2 regions of the Mycobacterium marseillense genome follow, and region 1 is predicted to be linked to the other one. Evidence: predicted binding sites of a transcription regulator. Region 1 holds the regulator's gene; the other holds the start of a gene.
What was found. The regulator LexA, encoded in region 1, represses DNA repair genes until DNA is damaged. The targets are predictions, from matches to a motif close to CGAACANNTGTTCG.

Region 1 (5,888 bases):
CACCTTCTCGGCCACCGACAAGCCGGTCATTTTCTGGACGCCCGACCACGGCCCGTACGTGGTGCGCGGGGCCATCAACTCCGCCTGGGACAAGCTGGGCAGTTCGGGCGGGGTGCTCGGCGTGCCGGTCGCCGACGAGACCTACAACGGCGAGGTGTCCTCGCAGAAGTTCAGCGGCGGCCAGGTTTCGTGGAACCGGCAGACCAAGCAGTTCACCACCGAACCGCCGGGGCTGGCCGACCAGCTCAAGGGACTGCAGGTGGCGATCGATCCCACCGCGGCGATCAACATGGCCTGGCGGGCGGCCGGGGGACCCAACGGACCCCTGGGCGCCAAACAGGGCGGGCAGACCGCACTCGGCGGTGACGGCATCGTCCAGACCTACGCCGGCGGCAAGGTGTTCTTCACCCCGGCCACCGGCGCGAACGCGCTCGAGACCGACATCCTGGCCAAATACGAGTCGCTCGGCGGGCCCGTCGGCAGCGGCCTCGGCTTCCCCGTCACCAACGAGACCGACGGCGGAATCGGTCCGTCCAGCCGGATCTGCACCTTCTCGGCCGCCGACAAGCCGGTGATCTTCCGCACCGCCGAGCACGGCGCGTTCGTCGTGCGCGGGGCGATGAAGGCCGCCTGGGACAAACTTCGCGGCCCGACAGGCAAGCTGGGGGCGCCGGTCGGCGATCAGGCCGTGGACGGCGACGTGATCTCGCAGCAGTTCACCGGCGGCAAGATTTCGTGGAACCGGGCGAAGAACACGTTCACCACGGATCCGTCCAACCTGGCGCCGCTGTTGAGCGGCCTGCAGGTGTCGGGGCAGAACCAGCCGAGCAATTCGGCCACGCCCTCGCACGCCAACAAGTTCGGTTGGCACTCGTGGTGGTGGTTGGCCGTCCTTCCGGTCCTGGTGCTGCTGGTGGTGTTGGCGTGGGTGCTGTTCGGATGGCGCCGGCGCCGCGCGGAGCGCGACGATGCGGCCGGCTACGCGCCCGAGCGCGGCTATGACGCGGCCGACGCGCCGTGGGGACCGGAGGACCCCGACCTCGCGACCGAGCATTTCGCGCTCGGCGGGCCGCAAGAACCCGAGCAACAGACGGACGCCGCGTCCACCGCGCGGGTCAGCTGGCAGCGTCAGGTTCCGGCGGAGAGCGAATACGGCGTCGAAGAGGAAGATCCCGACGCGATCGACACCGACTCCATCCCCGTGGTCTCGGAGGAGATGCTGTCGGAGGCCGACTATTCCGATGCCGGAGCCGATTACACGGACTACACCGACGCCGTTCCCGAGGTCGCCGAGGCCGAGACCGCGGATGACGCCGCCTACGTCGACGCCGATTACGTGGATGCCGATTATGTGGACGCCGACTACGTGGAGGAGGAGTACGGCGCCGAGGACGAGTATCCCGACGTCGCCGTCCCGCACACGCCGCCGGACGCCGATGCCGTGACGGGTGCCCTGGAAACGGCGGCACCCGAGGACGAGTATCCGGACGTCGCCGTGCCGGATGCGGACATCGAACCCGAACCCGCAGATGTCGCCGCGGGGCCCGACGTGTCCGGGGCCGCCGAGACCGGGGCCGCCGAGACCGGCGCCGTCGCGGCCGGGGCCTTCGTCGCCGGGGCCGCGCAGCGATCCGGCGGACGGCACGCCGCCGCGGATGAGGAAGACGGCTCGGACAACGGGCTGGCGGGCCCGGAGGGGCGCCCGACCATTCATCTGCCGCTCGACGACCCGTACCAGCCGCCCGATGGCTACCCGATCAAGGCGAGCGCCCGGTACGGCCTGTACTACACGCCGGGCAGCGACCTGTACCAGGACACGCTTCCCGAGATTTGGTTGGCCAGCGAAGAGGTCGCTTTGGCCAATGGATTCACCAGGGCCGACTAGCGGTTCGCGCGCGGGTCGTCAGACCTTGCGGATCACCGTCACGACCTTGCCCAGCACGGTCGCGTCGTTGCCCGGAATGGGGTCGAACGCCGGGTTGTGCGGCATCAGCCACACCTGACCGCCGGCGCGTTTGAACGTCTTGACCGTGGCCTCGCCATCGAGCATCGCCGCGACGATGTCACCGTTGTCGGCGACGTTCTGCTGGCGCACCACCACCCAGTCGCCGTCACAGATCGCGGCCTCCACCATCGAGTCGCCCACCACTTTGAGCAGGAACAGCGTGCCTTCGCCGACCAGCTCACGCGGCAGCGGGAACACATCTTCGACGGCTTCTTCGGCCAGGATCGGTCCACCGGCCGCGATTCGTCCGAGAACCGGGACGAACGTGGGTTCCGGCAACGCATCCGACCCGGCCACCTCGGTGGCAGGCGCGGCCACGTCGTCGTCGGCGCCGCGGACGTCGACCGCCCGGGGGCGGTTGGGGTCGCGGCGCAAATACCCCTTGCGTTCCAGGGTGCGCAGCTGGTGCGCGACCGAGGACGTCGACGTCAGCCCGACGGCGTCGCCGATCTCCCGGATGCTCGGGGGATAGCCGCGGCTGGTCACCGAGGCGCGAATGACGTTCAAGATGGTGCGCTGCCGTTCGGTCAGCGCGGAATCCACGGAGTGCAGCCGGCCGTCCGCCGCGGCCGGGCCAGCGTCGTTCGGGGAAATGTCGTTGCTGTCGCCCATGCCACTGAATGTAGCCGCACCGACGACAAGAATCAAACATGTGTTCGACTAGCGTGTCGCCCGGGCGCCGCCCGTCGGAAAAGGTCGGAAAAGCGCCGCCATCGGCCGAATCACAAATGTGTAACTCTTGCCGCGACCGGGTATTTGGGCCTTGTGACAGTGGTAGAGGCCGACGGAGTTGTCGGTGGTGTGATCTAGCGTTTTGCTCGTGCGACACGCTTCGCTCAAATGTTCGGGTTTCGAACACACAAGCGATTAGAGTCGAACACACGAGCGAGAGCTAGTTGACCGGAGGAACGCAGATGACAGTCATCCACACGCTTGCGCCGCGTACCAGCAGTCTTCGGCGCCCGATCAACGGACCGGTTCAGGGCGTTCGGTACGGCAGGGACGGTGCGACCCGTTCCCGCAGGCCCGCCCCGTCGCGGCCGGCGGGCGCGGCGACACGCTACTACGGCACCGGGGTCGCGATGTCTGTCGCTCCGCACCGCAGGCGCGTCGTCACCTGGGCGACCACGGTTGGGCTGGCGTTGGCCGCCGGGGCGATCACCTTGTGGCTGGGTCTCGTCGCGAACGTCGGGCAGGCCCTCAACGGCGACGCGACAAACGCGGCCGCGCCCGTTCCGAACCGGCTCGCCGTCGTGCGGGTCGACGCGGGGGAGTCGCTGCAGGATGTCGCTCACCGCGTGGCGCCCGACGCGCCGGCCACCGAGGTGGCTGACCGCATCCGTGAGCTCAACGACCTGAACTCGCCGACACTGGTCGCCGGCCAAACGCTGATCGCTCCGATCGGCTGACAGCGGTTGTGCCCCAACGGCTCCGGCTCGTGAGGTGTCCGGCCGGCGTGGTCCCGGCCCGGGGACGGCGGCTCCGTTAGCCGTGCAGGTCAGCGCACAGGTACGCTCAAAGTTCTGCGTTACCTGGTTGTCGGCACGGTGAGGAGCGGTCATGCACTGTCCCTTCTGCCGTCATCCGGATTCCCGGGTGATCGACTCGCGCGAAACCGACGAGGGGCAGGCCATCCGGCGCCGCCGATCGTGCCCGGAGTGCGGAAAACGTTTCACCACCGTGGAAACCGCGGTCCTGGCGGTGGTCAAGCGGAGCGGCGTCACCGAACCCTTCAGCAGGGAAAAGGTCATCAGCGGCGTCCGCCGGGCCTGCCAGGGCCGCCAGGTGGACGACGACGCGCTGAATCTGCTGGCCCAGCAGGTCGAAGACACGGTGCGCGCGGTGGCCTCCCCGGAAGTCCCCAGCCACGAGGTCGGCTTGGCCATCCTGGGGCCGCTGCGCGATCTCGACGAGGTGGCGTACCTGCGGTTCGCGTCGGTGTACCGGTCTTTCGAGTCCGCGGACGACTTCGAGCGCGAGATCCAGGCGCTGCGTGAGCACCGCGGAGTGGCGACTCCGGGCTGATGGATCGCGCGAGCCCGGGCCGGGCGGCCCGCTAGGCTCGAAGGATGCCCCCTGAGTTGCATCCGGACCTCGCGGCCCTGGCCCCGCTCCTCGGCACCTGGGCCGGTCAGGGTGCGGGCAAGTACCCGACGATCCCGCCCTTCGACTACCTCGAAGAAGTCACGTTCGCCCATGTGGGCAAACCGTTTTTGGCCTACGCCCAGAAGACCAAGGCGGTGGCCGATGGCAAGCCGTTACACGCCGAGACGGGATATCTCCGCGTGCCGCAGCCGGGCCACGTCGAACTGGTGCTGGCCCATCCGAGTGGCATCACCGAGATCGAGGTCGGCACCTATTCGGTCACCGGCGACCGCATCGAAATGCAGATGACCACCACGACGGTCGGCCTGACGCCTACCGCCAAAGAGGTGACGGGACTAGGGCGTTCCTTCCGCATCGACGGCGATGAGCTCTCCTACACGGTGCAGATGGGCGCGGTAGGCCAGCCGCTGCAAGACCACCTCGCCGCGGTGTTGCATCGGCAGCGCTGAGCGTCCGCGCCGTCAGTCCAGCTGTCGCACACCGTCGTTGACCACCCGCCCGGCCACTGCCACCCAGCCCTCGGCGCTCCACGTGGTTTCGATGACGGAACCGTTGCCCTGGGTGATCCGCAGGCTTTGGCTCAGGTAGTCGGTGATCCGCATGGCGGCCGAACCGGTCGCCTCGTCTTCGGGCACGCCGAGGTTGGCGCCGAACATGCGCACCCGCAGCGACCCGGTATCCCGGTCGGTCCAGGCCCACAGGTAGTGCGCCGTATCGTCGGGAAAGTCCGTCGGGTCGGCGGCGAGAACATCGTCGGCCGAGCCGAATTCGTGCAGCGCGAACTCGGGCGCCCATTCCGCGCGTGCGCTGATGCGGGTGTGTTGGGCGTCGTAGCCCACCTGCACGATTCCTGCCGGTATCTGCAGCGTGTTGATCGGTGATCCGTTCTCCCGCAGCCACCACGAGGCGCCCACCGTCGGGTGCCCGGCGAACGGGAGTTCCGTCCTGGGCGTGTAGATGGTGGCGTGCGCGGTCGCGGAGCCCGCGGCCGGAAGATCAACGAAAACCGTTTCGCTGTAACCCAATTGGGTCGCCACCCGCTGCCGGTCCGCGACCCGGACCTGGCCGGCATCCACCACGCCGAGCGGATTGCCGAAATTGCCGTCCGCATCGGTGAACACTCTCAACACCGTGACGTCGATACCCATGGCCCGACTGTACGACGCGGAACCCGCCCGCCTCGATCAAGGTGGGATCAGGTGGCGCTGCGTTCGTCGGACCCCATCGCGTTGAGCACGGCGACGCGGGTGGGGGCCGGGCCGGTGACGGCCTGCTCGCCGCCGCCGGTGCGCAGCAGCCCGCGCAGGGCGGCCTGATCGTATTCGGCGGGAGCGGTCGAGTCCATGAAGCGCTCGACGACCTCGATGAAGCGGGCCGGATCGTCGTGAAACGGAAAGTGGCCGGAGCCCTCGAAGATTTCAAGCCGCGAACCGGGCATCGCGGCATGGGCCATCCATGCATGCCGGACCGGAACCACCACATCCTTGGTGCCCCAGACGATCTGCACCGGGATGGCCTCGGTCAAATAACATCGGTCGAGCATGGTGACGATCTGCCCGCGCCAGTCCACCACCGCCCGTAGGGTTCGGCTGAACGCCGCCGACGCCGTCGGTTCCGGCAGGTCATCAAGGATGCGCAGCACGTTGGGCAGGTCGCGGCCCAGGCCGGTGCTGCCCAGCGCGGCGCCCAGGACGCGGCCCACGACCTGAACCGCCGGCAGCACCAGGGGCAACCGCAGCAGGGCGATGGCCTCGCTGCCCATCGGCAGCGATGCCCA
Region 2 (5,888 bases), 470 kb from region 1:
CCCGGCAGCGTGGCCAGGCCAGCGAGCTCTTGAAAGACCATGTGCGCGAAGATCATCCACGCAACGTCCAGCTCGCGGGGCCCCAGCGTCACCATTTCCCAGTCCAGCACCGCCACCGGCGCGAAGTCGTGGTACAGCACGTTGCCGACCCGCGCGTCGCCCCACAGCAGCACCGGTTCGGCGGCGGCCGTCTCGGCCGGCCAGTTGGCCTCCAGCCAGTCGAAGGTGCGTTCCAGGAGCGGCGATCGCCCGATGTCGGGCACCGCGAAGTCATACCAGGACCGCACCCAGTTGAAGTGCTTGCGCAGCGCGGTGTCGCCGGTCTGGCCCTCGGCGAGGAAGCCAAAGGTGTTCTGCGCGTCGGGAATCGAGTGCAATCGCGCCAGCACGCCGACGGTGGCGTCCTGGAGTTCGCGTTGCCGCTCGGCGGGCGCGTCGGCGAACCAGTTGCCGCCGAACGTGTAAGGCATGACGTCGGGCGGCACCTCCCCATCGACGTAATCCATCACGAAGAACGGTGTGCCCAGGACGTTGCCGGTGTTCTCCAGCCAGCGCACCCGGGGCACGGGCACGTCGGTGAGTTCGCCGACCTTGCGGATGACGTCGAATTGGTGGTCGAGCCGGTAGGTCGGGAAGACCTGCACGTCCGCGGCGGTGGGCGCCACCCGGGCCACGAGCTTCTGCTCGGTCGGCTGCCCGTCCTGCTGCCAGCGGGTGGTCAAGATGATGGTCTCCGACGACATGCCCGTCGAATCCACGCCGCTTTCCACGGTCACCTCGGGCTTTGCGCCGTCGGGCAGTACGGTAGAAAGCCAGCGCGACATCACCGTCGGCAACGTGGTGACGTCGCGGCTGGAGCGCTGCAGCCGGTCGACGTTGTCGACTGCCGGTTCAGTGGCCACGGGAGTGCCTCCATTCTTTGAGACTTTTTCGCGGCAATTACGATACGGTAGGTAGCGTTATGAAAGCAGACCCGTCCGGCCTTGACAAGGCCCCCGGCGCCGGACGCCCGCGCGATCCGCGTATCGACTCGGCCATTCTATCGGCGACCGCGGAACTGCTTGTCCAAACGGGCTATTCAAATATCAGTCTGGCCGCGGTGGCCGAGCGCGCCGGCACCACCAAGTCGGCGCTGTACCGGCGATGGTCGAGCAAGGCCGAGCTGGTGCACGAGGCCGCCTTCCCGGTCGCCCCCACCGCGCTGGAGGCGCCGGCCGGGGACATCGCCGCCGACATGCGGATGATGATCGAGGCCACCCGCGACGTGTTCACCACCCCGGTGGTGCGCGCCGCGCTGCCCGGCCTGGTCGCCGACATGACGGCCGATCCCGCGCTCAACGCGCGCGTGATGTCGCGGTTCGCGGACTTGTTCACCGCGGTGCGGCTGCGGCTGCGCGAGGCGGTTGACCGCGGCGAAGCCCATCCCGACGTGGATCCGGACCGCTTGATCGAGTTGATCGGGGGAGCGACGATGTTGCGGATGCTGCTGCGCCCGGAGGAAGAGCTCGACGACGCGTGGGTGGAACAGACCACGGCCATCGTCGTGCACGGAGTGCGGCGATGACGGGCCGGCTCGCCGGGCGCGCCGCGATCGTCACCGGCGCCAGCCGCGGCCTCGGCCGCGCGATCGCGTTGGCGCTGGCGGCCGAGGGCGCCGCGGTGGCGGTCGGCGGGCGCACCGAAGAGGTCTGGGACGACCGGCTGCCGGGAACGATCGGTGAGACGGTCGCCGACGTGGAGGCCGCGGGCGGACGCGCCGTCGCGGTGCGGGCCGATCTGACCGACCGCGAGGAGATCGCCGGGCTGGTGGACTCGGCGCGAGAGGCGTTGGGCCCCATCGCCATTCTGGTGAACAACGCGGCCTTCACCGCGCCCGGCCGCCCGCCGGTGCCCGGCGCCGAACCGCGCACCAAGCCCGCCAAGCCGCCGAGCGGCGGCGCCAAGCCGGGCTGGCCGGGATTCGTCAGCACGCCGTTGCACGCGTATCGCCGGCATTTCGATATCGCGGTGTTCGCGGCTTACGAGCTGATGCAGCTGGTGTGCCCCGACATGATCGAGGCGGGCGGCGGCTCGATCATCAACATCACCTCGGTCGCGTCGCGACTGCCCGGTGATGGTCCGTACGCCGACCGCAGCGGCGGTGTGCTGCCTGGTTACGGCGGATCCAAAGCCGCGCTCGAGCATCTCACCCAATGCGCGGCGTTCGATCTCACCGACCACAACATCGCGGTCAACGCGCTGTCGCCGTCCAAGCCGATCCTCACGCCGGGGCTTTCCTACTATGCCCGCAACTTCGACGACACCGCCTCGGCGGATGAATTCGCCCGCGCGGCAGTGGAATTGGCGCTTGTCGACCCCGGCAAGGTCACCGGACGCAGCATCGGGCACCTGCAGGTACTCGACGGCAGCTTCCGGCCTTTCGCGCTCGACTAGGCGGGTGCGGAATCGCCCTCGGGCGGGTCAGGATCGCCGCGGAGCAGCTCGTCGGGATGGTGCGCGTGATTGATGCCCGGCGGTCCGGCCCCGTCGCTCCAGCGGAGTCGCCCATTGCCGGCGACCGCGGTTCGCCATTCGCCCCGGCTCGCCGCGCGGTGGTCGGAGCCGCAGGCGAAAAACAGCTTGTCCGCGTCGGTCCGGCCGCCGTTCGCCCACTCGGGCGCATGATGGACCTCGCAGTGATAACCGGGTTCGAGGCAATTGGGCCGGGTGCATCCGCGGTCGCGCGCATAGCAGATGATCCGTTGATCTGCGGTCGCGATCCGTTTTTGGCGGCCCAAATACAACGGACGCCCGGTGTGCTCGTCGAACACGGCCAGATAGTGAATTGCCTTGGACGCCATGCGAAGCAGATCCGGCATGGGCAGGCGCGAGCCACCGCCGGTGTGCGCGGGTGTAGGCATCGGGACCGACGAGTCGACGGCGGCGTGCGCGGCCTGGTCGAGTTCGGCGAGCGTGGTGGTGGCGATCACCGTGACGGGATGACCGCGGTGCACGCCGAGTTGACCGGAGCCGATGGCCGATTCCAGGCCGATCTTGAGGGCGTCGTGGCAGCGCTGGGCCGGTGTGCGCTCATCGCGCGCCTCGGTATCGCCATCCGCACTATCGGGCTGATGGCGGCCGGGCCGCACGGCGGCCTCGACGGCTTCAAAGTAGGCACGGGTCTCGGGATCCAGCAGACCGGACAGTCGTGACATTCCGTCTGGGCCCTGAGGGCCGAGGTGCAGCCCACGGCGGCGGGCCCGGTCGACGTCGTTGAAAAGACCGTCCGGATTTAGGTAGTCGGCAATGCGCCGGCCCAGTTTGGTGACCACGGCTGCGTCCACTGTGGCCGCGTGTTGCACCAGCCTGCGCTCGGCGTCTGCCGCGTCGGCGGGGGAGACGCGGGAGGGCAACGTGTCGACAGCGGCGCACACGGCGCGGATGTGGTCCTCGCCGACCGTGCCGGCTGACACCGCCGCCGACAAGGCCGGGAACTCGGGTTCCAGCGGTAAACCGGTCAGGGAACGCCGCGGCTGAATACGGGCGGCGAGTTTGAAGCGGCGGGTGATCTCCTTGGGCGTGATACGAAGTCGCGCCCACAGCGTGGTGCGCACCGACGGCACCGACCCGGGGCCGTCCGGCCGGTCGGCGATCTCACCGAAGACCCGATACATCAGACCCCGGTTAGTGCGGTGCTGGATCTCCAGGCGTTCGGCGACCTCGACCCGAAAGGCGTTACCGACCACATCCGACGGGGTCCGGCGCAGCACGTCGTGGGCCGCGTCGATCGCGTCAAGCGCGGCGCCGATCCGCTCCTGCGCCTGCGCCGAGTTCCAGAAGGTGCCCATGCAGGCGACGGTATCGAATATATGTTCGATGGACATGACGGCGAGGGCAATCTGTGGATGAACCGCCGGCTGTGGATAAGCGACGGCGCCGGTCCTGGCCCTAGGGCCGGCTGACGTGCAAGTATGAGCAAAGCCAGTGCCGCAACGGCGGCAGGCAACCGGTTGAGTGGTGTGCCCATGCCTGGTATGGACAAGCCGACAGGGCGGGTCGTGGCCCTGATCGTTCTCCTGCTCGTGGTCGCGGCCGCCCTGCGCGGGTATCTCCCGGCCCAACACAACACGGCCCGGAGCGAGTCGGGGGGCCGGGCGGCGATGGTGTTCGTGGTCGCGATGCTGGCGGCGACGCTCACATTGGTCGCCATCGCGGTCGTCGCGCGGCTGCGAGATCCACGGGCGGCCGCGCCATCCGCCGGCGCACTGTCCGACATGCTCGGCACCGGAAGGGGTCGGCCGAGTTGGCGCGTGTTGCTGATCGCCCTCGCGGTGATCGTGGCCTGGCTGCTGGTCGTGATGTTGCTGGCCCGGCTCCTGGTGCCCCACGGCATCGGACCGGCTCCTTCACCGTCGGAGACCGGGGGCCCGCCGCCGTCGCCGCACGGGGGCTCGAGGCCACCGCAGCAGCCGCATCAGCACCGCGCGCGCGACGGCTCGCAGAACATGCTCGGCGTGCTGCTCGCCAGCACGGCCGCGATGTTGTTGATGGTCGTCGCGGGAACGGTCGCCACGGCGAGGCGACGGTGGCGCCCGATGGCACCCCGCAGGGCCGACGAGCCGGGCGAATCCCCGGCAACCGCCCCGCCTTCGCGGTCACTGGCCCGGGCGGCCGAACGTGGACTGGCCGAGATGACGGACCTCAGCCGCGAACCGCGCGAGGCGATCATCGCCTGCTACGCCGCGATGGAACGCGAACTCGCGCATGTTCCCGGCGCCGCCCCCCAGGACTTCGACACCCCGTCGGAGGTGTTGGCCCGCGCGGTCGAACACCATGTCCTGCATGCCGATAACGCCGTCGAACTGGTGAACCTGTTCACCGAGGCGCGGTTCAGCCCGCACGTGATGAACGAGGGCCACCGCGACGAGGCGGTGCGCGTGCTTCGATTGGTCCTCGACGAACTCCGATCGCGGAGCCCCGCATGAAAAAGACCACGGCCCTGGGGATTTTCCTCATCATCGGCATCGAGCTGCTGGCGCTGACGCAGCAGGACCGCCGACTCGTGCTGTCGGCCGCCGGCATCGGCCTGGCCCTGGTGCTGCTCAGCCTGCGGCGCACCCTGGGGCGCGGACTCGAGCCCGACACCGAGCCGGAGGGCGACGACCTCGGGGATTCGTTGCGCCGCTGGCTTTCCACCACCGAGACGACGATCCGGTGGTCGGAGGCCACCCGGGCTGACTGGGACCGGCATCTGCGGCCGATGCTGGCCCGTCGGTACGAAATCGCCACGGGCCAAAGGCAAGCCAAAGACCGCGCGGCGTTCCACGCGACCGGCCGAATGCTCTTCGGTGTCGAACTGTGGGACTGGGTGAACCCCAACAATGTCATGCGCAACGGTGACCGCCATCCGGGTCCGGGCCGGGCGGCGCTGGAAGAGATTCTGCGAAAGTTGGAGCAGGTATGACAGGGGGCGCGATCCAGACATGACGCTGCCGGCGGCAACCACGACCGCACACTGCGAGGCGATTCTCGACGAGATCGAACGCGTGGTGGTGGGGAAGCGCTCGGCGCTCAAGCTCATCCTCACCGCGGTTCTCGCGCGCGGCCACATCCTCATCGAGGATCTTCCCGGCCTCGGCAAGACGCTGATCGCCAGATCCTTTGCGGCCGCGCTGGGCCTGCAATTCACCCGCGTGCAGTTCACCCCCGATCTGCTGCCCGCGGACCTGCTCGGGTCGACGATCTACGACATGCAATCGGGCCGGTTCGCGTTCCGGCCCGGACCCATCTTCACCAACCTGTTGCTCGCCGACGAGATCAATCGCACGCCGCCGAAAACCCAGGCGGCGCTGCTGGAGGCGATGGCCGAACGACAGGTCAGCATCGACGGCGAAACACACCAACTGTCA

Region 2: G6N26_RS11415 (HNH endonuclease signature motif containing protein) is a predicted target of LexA. The motif match lies at 3,842-3,855, and genes of this name have one in related genera.

Annotation. Positions count from the first base shown of each region.
Region 1 is NZ_AP022584.1:2,046,833-2,052,720, reverse strand. Features, by position in the region: gene G6N26_RS09070 (sunset domain-containing protein) at 1-1,885, shown strand, start outside; gene lexA (transcriptional repressor LexA) at 1,904-2,617, opposite strand; gene G6N26_RS09060 (LysM peptidoglycan-binding domain-containing protein) at 2,920-3,414, shown strand; gene nrdR (transcriptional regulator NrdR) at 3,566-4,030, shown strand; gene G6N26_RS09050 (peroxynitrite isomerase) at 4,075-4,560, shown strand; gene G6N26_RS09045 (PhzF family phenazine biosynthesis protein) at 4,573-5,259, opposite strand; gene G6N26_RS09040 (alpha/beta fold hydrolase) at 5,307-5,888, opposite strand, start outside.
Region 2 is NZ_AP022584.1:2,518,202-2,524,089, reverse strand. Features, by position in the region: gene G6N26_RS11430 (phosphotransferase family protein) at 1-902, opposite strand, end outside; gene G6N26_RS11425 (TetR/AcrR family transcriptional regulator) at 962-1,564, shown strand; gene G6N26_RS11420 (SDR family NAD(P)-dependent oxidoreductase) at 1,561-2,433, shown strand; gene G6N26_RS11415 (HNH endonuclease signature motif containing protein) at 2,430-3,827, opposite strand; gene G6N26_RS11410 (DUF4129 domain-containing protein) at 4,014-4,964, shown strand; gene G6N26_RS11405 (hypothetical protein) at 4,961-5,443, shown strand; gene G6N26_RS11400 (AAA family ATPase) at 5,463-5,888, shown strand, end outside.